DNA from 2 places in the Streptomyces sp. MB09-02B genome. Region 2 is predicted to be linked to the other one. Evidence: predicted binding sites of a transcription regulator. Region 2 holds the regulator's gene; the other holds the start of a gene.
The links. Region 2 encodes HrcA, which represses chaperone genes, less so after heat shock. Its sites were predicted from a motif close to TTNGCACTCNGNNNNNCNGAGTGCNAA; they were not measured.

Region 1: groL (chaperonin GroEL) is a predicted target of HrcA. The motif match lies at 2,279-2,305, and genes of this name have one in related genera.

The regions. Positions count from the first base shown of each region.
Region 1 is NZ_JARGEE010000069.1:16,919-21,335, reverse strand. Features, by position in the region: gene P1P70_RS12995 (ATP/GTP-binding protein) at 1-411, shown strand, start outside; gene groL (chaperonin GroEL) at 494-2,116, opposite strand; gene P1P70_RS12985 (cold-shock protein) at 2,500-2,706, opposite strand; gene P1P70_RS12980 (ubiquitin-like small modifier protein 1) at 3,167-3,442, opposite strand; gene thrC (threonine synthase) at 3,564-4,417, opposite strand, start outside.
Region 2 is NZ_JARGEE010000158.1:11,170-15,586, reverse strand. Features, by position in the region: gene P1P70_RS22125 (DUF3097 domain-containing protein) at 1-476, opposite strand, end outside; gene P1P70_RS22120 (MBL fold metallo-hydrolase) at 518-1,273, opposite strand; gene hrcA (heat-inducible transcriptional repressor HrcA) at 1,465-2,481, shown strand; gene dnaJ (molecular chaperone DnaJ) at 2,482-3,618, shown strand; gene P1P70_RS22105 (nitronate monooxygenase) at 3,872-4,417, shown strand, end outside.

The sequences.
Region 1 (4,417 bases), on a different contig from region 2:
ACCCTCGCTCCCCTGCTGCTGGCCCTTGAGTCCGCTTCGCTGACCGAGCACCTCGACGCGGTCATCCTCGCCAGTTGTTCCGACTGCCCCTTCCTCGATGTGGCGATGCTCCTGAAGCGCCTCGACTTCCTCGACAGCGCACATGACCAACGCATCCGCAGTGTGGTCCAGCGCATCCTGGAGCACACAGTTCACACTCGGTCTCCGGGCAATCAGGCAGCCCTGGTCGGCGCCTTGGAAGGGTTGGGTCTGCACACGTGCGCTGCGGATCTCACCGCCAAGGCGACGCGTGCGCACGGGCGGCGGTTCACGGAGGAGTTGAAGCAGGATCAGAACAAGCACGAGCAGAGGTTCCTGTCCCGTGCCTTCTGGACCTCAGAACGCTCGCACGGACACGGCGAGCACGCATGAGACCGAACGCCCGAGGGCGGCACCCCCCGTTTCCAGGGAGTGCCGCCCTCGGTACCGCAGGACGGTGATCGACCGGGGTCGATCAGAAGTCCATGTCACCGCCCGGCATGCCGCCGCCGGCGGGCGCGGCGGCCTTCTCCGGCTTGTCGGCGATGACGGCCTCGGTGGTGAGGAAGAGCGCGGCGATGGAGGCGGCGTTCTGCAGAGCGGAGCGCGTCACCTTCGCCGGGTCGATGATGCCGGAGGCGATCATGTCGACGTACTCACCGGTCGCGGCGTTCAGGCCGTGGCCGACGGGAAGGTTGCGCACCTTCTCGACGATGACGCCACCCTCAAGGCCACCGTTGACGGCGATCTGCTTGAGCGGGGCCTCCAGGGCGAGCTTCACGGCGTTGGCGCCGGTCGCCTCGTCACCCTCCAGGTCCAGCTTCTCGAAGACCGTGGAGGCCTGCAGCAGGGCCACGCCACCACCGGCGACGATGCCCTCCTCGACGGCCGCCTTCGCGTTGCGAACGGCGTCCTCGATGCGGTGCTTGCGCTCCTTGAGCTCGACCTCGGTCGCGGCACCGGCCTTGATGACGGCCACGCCGCCCGCGAGCTTCGCCAGGCGCTCCTGGAGCTTCTCGCGGTCGTAGTCCGAGTCGCTGTTCTCGATCTCAGCGCGGATCTGGTTGACCCGGCCCTGGACCTGGTCGGTGTCACCGGCACCGTCGACGATGGTGGTCTCGTCCTTGGTGATGACGACCTTGCGGGCGCGGCCCAGGAGGTCCAGGGTCGCGTTCTCCAGCTTGAGGCCGACCTCCTCGGAGATGACCTCGCCGCCCGTGAGGATGGCGATGTCGCCGAGCATGGCCTTGCGGCGGTCACCGAAGCCCGGGGCCTTGACGGCGACGGACTTGAAGGTGCCACGGATCTTGTTGACGACCAGGGTCGACAGGGCCTCGCCCTCGACGTCCTCGGCGATGATCAGCAGCGGCTTGCCGCCCTGCATGACCTTCTCGAGGAGCGGGAGCAGGTCCTTGACGTTGGTGACCTTGGAGTTGGCGATGAGGATGTAGGGGTCCTCCAGGACCGCCTCCATGCGCTCCATGTCGGTCGCGAAGTACGCCGAGATGTAGCCCTTGTCGAAGCGCATGCCCTCGGTGAGCTCGAGCTCCAGACCGAAGGTCTGCGACTCCTCGACGGTGATGACGCCTTCCTTGCCGACCTTGTCCATGGCCTCGGCGATGAGCTCGCCGATCTGGGTGTCGGCGGCGGAGATGGAGGCCGTGGAGGCGATCTGCTCCTTGGTCTCGACCTCCTTGGCCTGGTCGAGCAGCGCACCGGAGACGGCCTCGACGGCCTTCTCGATACCGCGCTTCAGGGCCATCGGGTTGGCGCCGGCGGCTACGTTGCGCAGGCCTTCCTTGACCAGGGCCTGAGCGAGAACGGTCGCGGTGGTCGTACCGTCACCGGCGACGTCGTCCGTCTTCTTGGCGACTTCCTTGACCAGCTCGGCGCCGATCTTCTCGTACGGGTCCTCGAGCTCGATCTCCTTGGCGATGGAGACACCATCGTTGGTGATCGTGGGGGCGCCCCACTTCTTCTCGAGGACGACGTTCCGGCCCTTGGGGCCGAGCGTCACCTTGACGGCGTCCGCGAGCTGGTTCATGCCGCGCTCGAGGCCGCGCCGCGCCTCCTCGTCGAACGCGATGATCTTGGCCATGTGAAGTGGTCCCTCCAGGACTGGGGGTGATTCCTTCGGACCGCGCCCGCGCCCGCGACGGACGGCTCGCCTGCCTCGTGGTTCCTTGCCCCACCCGGCCTGCGGGCCTCACCGACCCGGTCCTCGTTGTCACTCTCACCTTCAGAGTGCTAACGCCAATGATTAGCACTCGGCATGGTCGAGTGCAAGCGGCTCTTGATGATCCGCAGGTGAACGCGCCCTCGCGCGCCCCGTCGGCGGGCCCGCAACCGGCACAGCGGCCGCCCGCCGCCGGGCACGGCCGTGCCGGGCCGGGCACACGAGAGGGCTCGCACCCCGAAACGGGGTGCGAGCCCTCCCATGAAGAACGAAGAACGTCGCTGCGTGAAACCCGGCGCGTTACTTCAGCCGACCGCGAGTCGGACCATGTCCGCCTGCGGTCCCTTCTGACCCTGCGAGATCTCGAACTCGACCCGCTGGCCCTCTTCCAGGGTGCGGTAACCGTCCATCTGGATCGCGCTGTAGTGGACGAATACATCCGCACCACCGTCGACCGCGATGAAGCCGTACCCCTTCTCCGCGTTGAACCACTTGACGGTGCCCTGAGCCATGCCTAACTCCCCTATTACTGGCCCTTGCACAGATCCACACTTCGCGGATCCGGGTCAGACCTCACCCCCCAACGGTTGGGGGTGTGCGCCGGAACGCGTCGACCGCGGCCGAATGTATCTGTCCAACTGCCCTCTGCAACAGGTCAATCGGACGAGAATTCTGGACACGACCGGTCGGGAATGTACGAACAATTCACCCGAATTCAGGGCAAGTCGGGCCCCACAAAAGGAACGAAATACGCAAAAGGCCTGCACACTTTGGCTACTTCATATAGGGCGTGCGGCGCGATCAGATATGCGCCCGGCAAGGAATCACTACGGCGATCGGGCCGGGTTCCCCAACTCTACAGTGCTCAACCATAGAGAATTGCCCCCTCCGCTTCTCTCACGGAGGGGGCAATTCGATGAACTCTCGGTAATCAAAGTTACCGACGGTTACTACCGACCGGTACGGAGGCGGTCAGCCACCGGCGACCGCGGGAATGATCGACACACCCGCACCGTCCGGCGTGGCCGTCTCCAGACCCTGCTCGAACCGGACGTCGTCGTCGTTCACGTACACGTTCACGAACCGCCGCAGCTTGCCCTGGTCGTCCAGCACCCGGGCGGCGATCCCGTTGTGGTTCTTCTCGAGATCGGCGATGACCTCCCCGAGGGTCGCCCCCTCGGCACTCACCTCGGCCTGGCCCCCGGTGTAGGTGCGAAGGATGGTGGGGATGCGGACGTTGACGCTCATGACTTGTGACCTCCGGATGCATGCAGCAGAGCTAGGGGCGCGGGGCTGTGCTCGATATGCGGCTGCCGCCGCGTGGGCGCGACCAGCCCCCACAGACCCGCGGACGAACGACTACCAGGCCTTACACAAGCCCGGCCTCACGGAACGAATCAAGGCTGGGCCGAATGGTCGCGGTGAGCCCCGTCCCGGCCACCGCGTCCAGCGTCTTCAGACCGTCGCCCGTGTTGAGCACGACCGTGGTGAGCGTCGGGTCGAGGAGGCCGTCCTCGATCAGCTTCTTCGTGACGCCGACGGTCACCCCGCCGGCGGTCTCCGCGAAGATGCCCTCCGTCCGCGCCAGCAGCTTGATCGCCTCGACGACCTGCTCGTCCGTCACGTCCTCCACGGCCCCACCGGTCCGCCGCGCGATGTCCAGCACGTACGGCCCGTCCGCCGGGTTGCCGATCGCGAGCGACTTGGCGATGGTGTTCGGCTTCTGCGGGCGCACCACGTCGTGCCCGGCCTTGAAGGCCACCGACACCGGCGAGCACCCCTCGGCCTGGGCACCGAAGATCTTGTACGGCTTGTCCTCGACGAGCCCGAGCTTGATCAGCTCCTGCAGCCCCTTGTCGATCTTCGTGAGCTGCGACCCGGAGGCGATCGGCACGACCAACTGGTCCGGCAGCTGCCAGCCGAGCTGCTCGCAGATCTCGTACGCGAGCGTCTTGGAGCCCTCGGCGTAGTACGGCCGCAGGTTGACGTTCACGAAGCCCCAGCCCTCGCCGGCCGGGTCGCCGATCAGCTCGGAGCAGAAGCGGTTCACGTCGTCGTAGTTGCCCTCGATACCGACGAGCTCGCCGCCGTAGACCGCGGCCATGACGACCTTGCCCTGCTCCAGGTCGTGCGGGATGAACACACAGGACCGGAAGCCGGCGCGGGCGGCGGCGGCGCCGACGGCGCCGGCCAGGTTGCCCGTGGAGGAGCAGGAGAGGGTGG
Region 2 (4,417 bases):
CGCGCGTCCGGCCCCGGCGCGAAGTCCGCCACGATCGCGGGCAGGTCGTCCACGCCCTCCAGGTACTCCACCACCACGCCCTCGACGCGCAGATCGTCGCCCCAGACCTTCTCGACGAGTTCCGCGTCGTGGCGGCCCTCGACGTAGATGCGTCCGGCCCGGGCCACGCGCGCGCGGGCGCCCGGCACGGCCACCGAGCCGGAGGCGGTGCGGGTGGGGCGGACGGGCGCCGACGACGAGGGCCGCACCAGCGTCACCACCCGGCCCTCCAGCAGGAAGCCCCGGGGTTCCAACGGGAACACGCGGTGTTTGCCGAAGCGGTCCTCCAGCGTCACCGTGCCCGCCTCGCAGCGGATGACCGCGCCACAGAAACCGGTGGTGGGCTCCTCGACGACCAGACCGGGGTCGGCCGGGACCTCGGGGACCGGCTTGGGCTTCTTCCACGGAGGGGTCAGGTCGGGTGAGTACTGGCGCATTCGGATGACGATAGGAGAAGCGGCGCCCGGATTCGCCGTACTCAGTCCGACACGCCGAAGCGCCGTGCCAGCGCGTCGCGTTGGGCCCGGACGAACGCCGCGTCCACCACTGCTCCGTGGCCCGGGACGTACAGCGCGTCCTCGCCGCCGAGGGCCAGGAGCCGGTCCAGGGCGGCGGGCCAGCGGGACGGGACGGCGTCGGGGCCGGCCTGGGGTTCACCGGACTCCTCCACCAGGTCCCCGCAGAAGACGACCTCCGGCGAACCGGCGGATCCCCCGGTGGCCGGTGTGCCCGGGACCAGGACCACCAGGTCGTGTGCCGTGTGCCCCGGCCCCACGTTCGCCAGCAGCGCCTGATGACCGCCGCCCAGGTCGAGCGTCCACTCCCCGGAGACCAGGTGGCGGGGGAGGGCGAGCAGGTCCGCGGCCTCGGTGGCGTCCGCCGGGGGCAGACCGTGGTGCGCGGCGTCCGCGCGGAGGGCGTCGCGGTCACGGGTCAGGACGCCCTCGACGCCCACCGCGCCGAAGACCTCCACCCCGGCGAACGCCGCCGCCCCGAAGACATGGTCGAAATGGGGGTGGGTGAGCGCGAGATGTGTCACACGGGAGCCACCGAGCAGTCGGCACGCCTCGGTGCGCAACCGCGCGCCCTCACGCAGACTCGACCCCGCGTCGATCATGAGGGCCGCACCGTCCCCGACCACCAGTCCGACCGTGCAGTCCCAGCCGGGGAGGCGGCACCGTCCGACCCGGGGCGTCAATCCCTGCCACCCGTACTCTTCCCAAGACACCGTCATACGCCGACGCTAGCCGTAGCTCGTGGGACGCCGTTGTCGCGTACTCCCCAGTAGGGAAGTGGCCCGCCCGGAGCCCGGCCTTGCCGGGGGCGTACCCCACCGCCGTACACTGGGCGGGGAGTGTTGGCACTCGCCCGGGGTGAGTGCCAAGGGGGAGCCGCACGAGAGAGACGAGCTGGAGGTGTGCGCGAGTGCTCAGTGAACGCAGGCTGCAGGTGCTGCGCGCCATCGTCCAGGACTATGTGGGCACCGAGGAGCCGGTCGGTTCCAAGGCGCTCACCGAGCGGCACAACCTCGGCGTCTCCCCGGCGACCGTCCGCAACGACATGGCGGCGCTGGAGGACGAGGGGTTCATCGCCCAGCCCCACACCAGCGCGGGCCGCATCCCCACCGACAAGGGGTACCGGCTCTTCGTCGACAAGCTGGCGGGCGTCAAGCCGATGACGCCGCCCGAGCGGCGCGCCATCCAGAACTTCCTGGACGGCGCGGTCGACCTCGACGATGTCGTGGCGCGGACCGTGCGGCTGCTCGCGCAGCTCACCCGGCAGGTCGCCGTCGTGCAGTACCCGTCGCTCACACGGTCGACGGTGCGGCACGTGGAGCTGCTGTCGCTGGCCCCCGCCCGGCTGATGCTCGTGCTGATCACGGACACGGGACGGGTGGAACAGCGGTTGGTGGACTGCCCGGCGCCGTTCGGAGAAACGTCACTCGCGGATCTTCGCGCCCGGCTGAACAGCAAGGTCGCGGGCCGCCGGTTCACGGACGTGCCCCGGCTGGTCGAGGACCTGCCGGAGGCGTTCGACGTCGAGGACCGCGGCACGGTCGCGACGGTGCTCTCCACCCTCCTCGAAGCACTCGTGGAGGAGAGCGAGGAGCGGCTGATGATCGGCGGTACCGCCAATCTCACCCGCTTCGGACATGACTTCCCCCTCACCATCCGGCCCGTACTGGAAGCCTTGGAGGAGCAGGTCGTCCTCCTCAAGTTGCTTGGCGAGGCCGGGGATTCGGGCATGACCGTACGGATCGGTCATGAGAACGCCTATGAGGGACTCAACTCCACGTCCGTCGTCTCCGTCGGCTACGGTTCGGGCGGCGAGGCAGTAGCGAAACTGGGCGTGGTCGGACCTACGCGCATGGACTATCCGGGAACGATGGGAGCGGTACGAGCGGTGGCACGGTACGTCGGACAGATCCTGGCGGAGTCCTAAGTGGCCACGGACTACTACGCCGTGCTCGGCGTGCGCCGCGACGCGTCCCAGGACGAGATCAAGAAGGCGTTCCGGAGGCTCGCGCGCGAGCTGCACCCGGACGTCAATCCCGATCCGAAGACCCAGGAGCGGTTCAAGGAGATCAACGCCGCCTACGAGGTGTTGTCGGACCCGCAGAAGAAGCAGGTCTACGACCTCGGCGGCGACCCTCTGTCCCAGGCGGGCGGCGGAGGCGCGGGCGGCTTCGGCGCCGGTGGCTTCGGCAACTTCTCGGACATCATGGACGCGTTCTTCGGCACGGCGTCGCAGCGGGGTCCCCGCTCGCGTACGCGCCGGGGGCAGGACGCGATGATCCGGCTGGAGATCGACCTCGACGAGGCGGCCTTCGGCACGACGAAGGACATCCAGGTCGACACGGCCGTCGTCTGTACGACGTGCAGTGGCGAGGGGGCCGCTCCCGGCACCACCGCCCAGACCTGTGACATGTGCCGCGGTCGTGGTGAGGTCTCGCAGGTCACGCGGTCCTTCCTCGGCCAGGTCATGACCTCCCGGCCATGCCCGCAGTGCCAGGGCTTCGGCACGATCGTCCCCAACCCGTGCCCCGAGTGCGCGGGCGACGGGCGGGTGCGGTCGCGGCGGACGCTGACGGTCAAGATCCCGGCCGGTGTCGACAACGGCACACGGATCCAGCTCGCCGGTGAGGGCGAGGTCGGGCCCGGTGGCGGTCCCGCCGGTGACCTCTACGTCGAGATCCACGAGCTGCCGCACCCGATGTTCCAGCGGCGCGGCGACGACCTGCACTGCACGGTGACGCTCCCGATGACGGCGGCGTCCCTCGGCACGAAGGTGCCGCTGGAGACGCTGGACGGGCTGGAGGAGGTCGACATCCGGCCCGGCACGCAGTCCGGGCAGTCGATCCCGCTGCACGGGCGCGGTGTCACGCACCTGCGGGGTGGCGGGCGGGGCGATCTGATCGTCCACGTCGAGGTGCAGACACCGACGAAGCTGGACCCCGAGCAGGAGGGGTTGCTGCGGCAGCTGGCCGCGCTGCGGGGTGAGGAGCGGCCGACGGGGCAGTTCCAGCCGGGGCAGCAGGGCTTGTTCTCTCGGTTGAAGGACGCGTTCAACGGGCGCTGAGTGGGTGTGTCGGCGGGCACGCTGAGTGGGTGCGGCTGCGTGGGGCTTCTCGCGCAGTTCCCCGCGCCCCTGAAAAGCAGGGGCTGCGCCCCCTGCTTTTCAGGGGGCGCAGGGCCGTGGTCCTTCAGGCCCGCAGGGCCTGGTCCTTCAGGGGCGCGGGGAACTGCGCGACCAGCCCCCACCCACCCGCACCCGACGAACAACCGTCCGCCCCGATTCGGCGATGTCCGAAGGACAGTGGCACCATGCCGTCATGTCCTCCGCACTGACCGATCTCGTCCCGCTCCCGATCGTGCAGGCCCCGATGGCGGGCGGCGTGTCCGTGCCGCGGTTGGCCGCCGCCGTGTCCGAGGCCGGCGGGCTGGGGTTCCTCGCCGCCGGGTACAAGACGGCCGACGGGATGTACCAGGAGATCAAGGCGCTCCGTGCGCTCACCTCACGCCCCTTCGGCGTGAACCTCTTCATGCCGCAGCCGGAGTACGCCGAGCCCGCCGCCGTCGAGGTCTACGCGGAGCAGCTCGCCGGTGAGGCCACCTGGTACGACGCCGAGCTGGGTGACCCGGACAGCGGACGCGACGACGGCTACGAGGCCAAGCTCGCCGTGCTGCTCGACAACCCGGTGCCCGTGGTGTCGTTCCACTTCGGCTGCCCGACGCCCGAGGTCATCGAGGCGCTCGCCCGCAAGGGCACGCTCACCCTGGTCAGCGCGACCTCGGCGGAGGAGGCGCAGGCCGTGGAGCGGTGCGGGGCCCACGCCGTGATCGTGCAGGGCGTCGAGGCCGGCGGCCACCAGGGCACC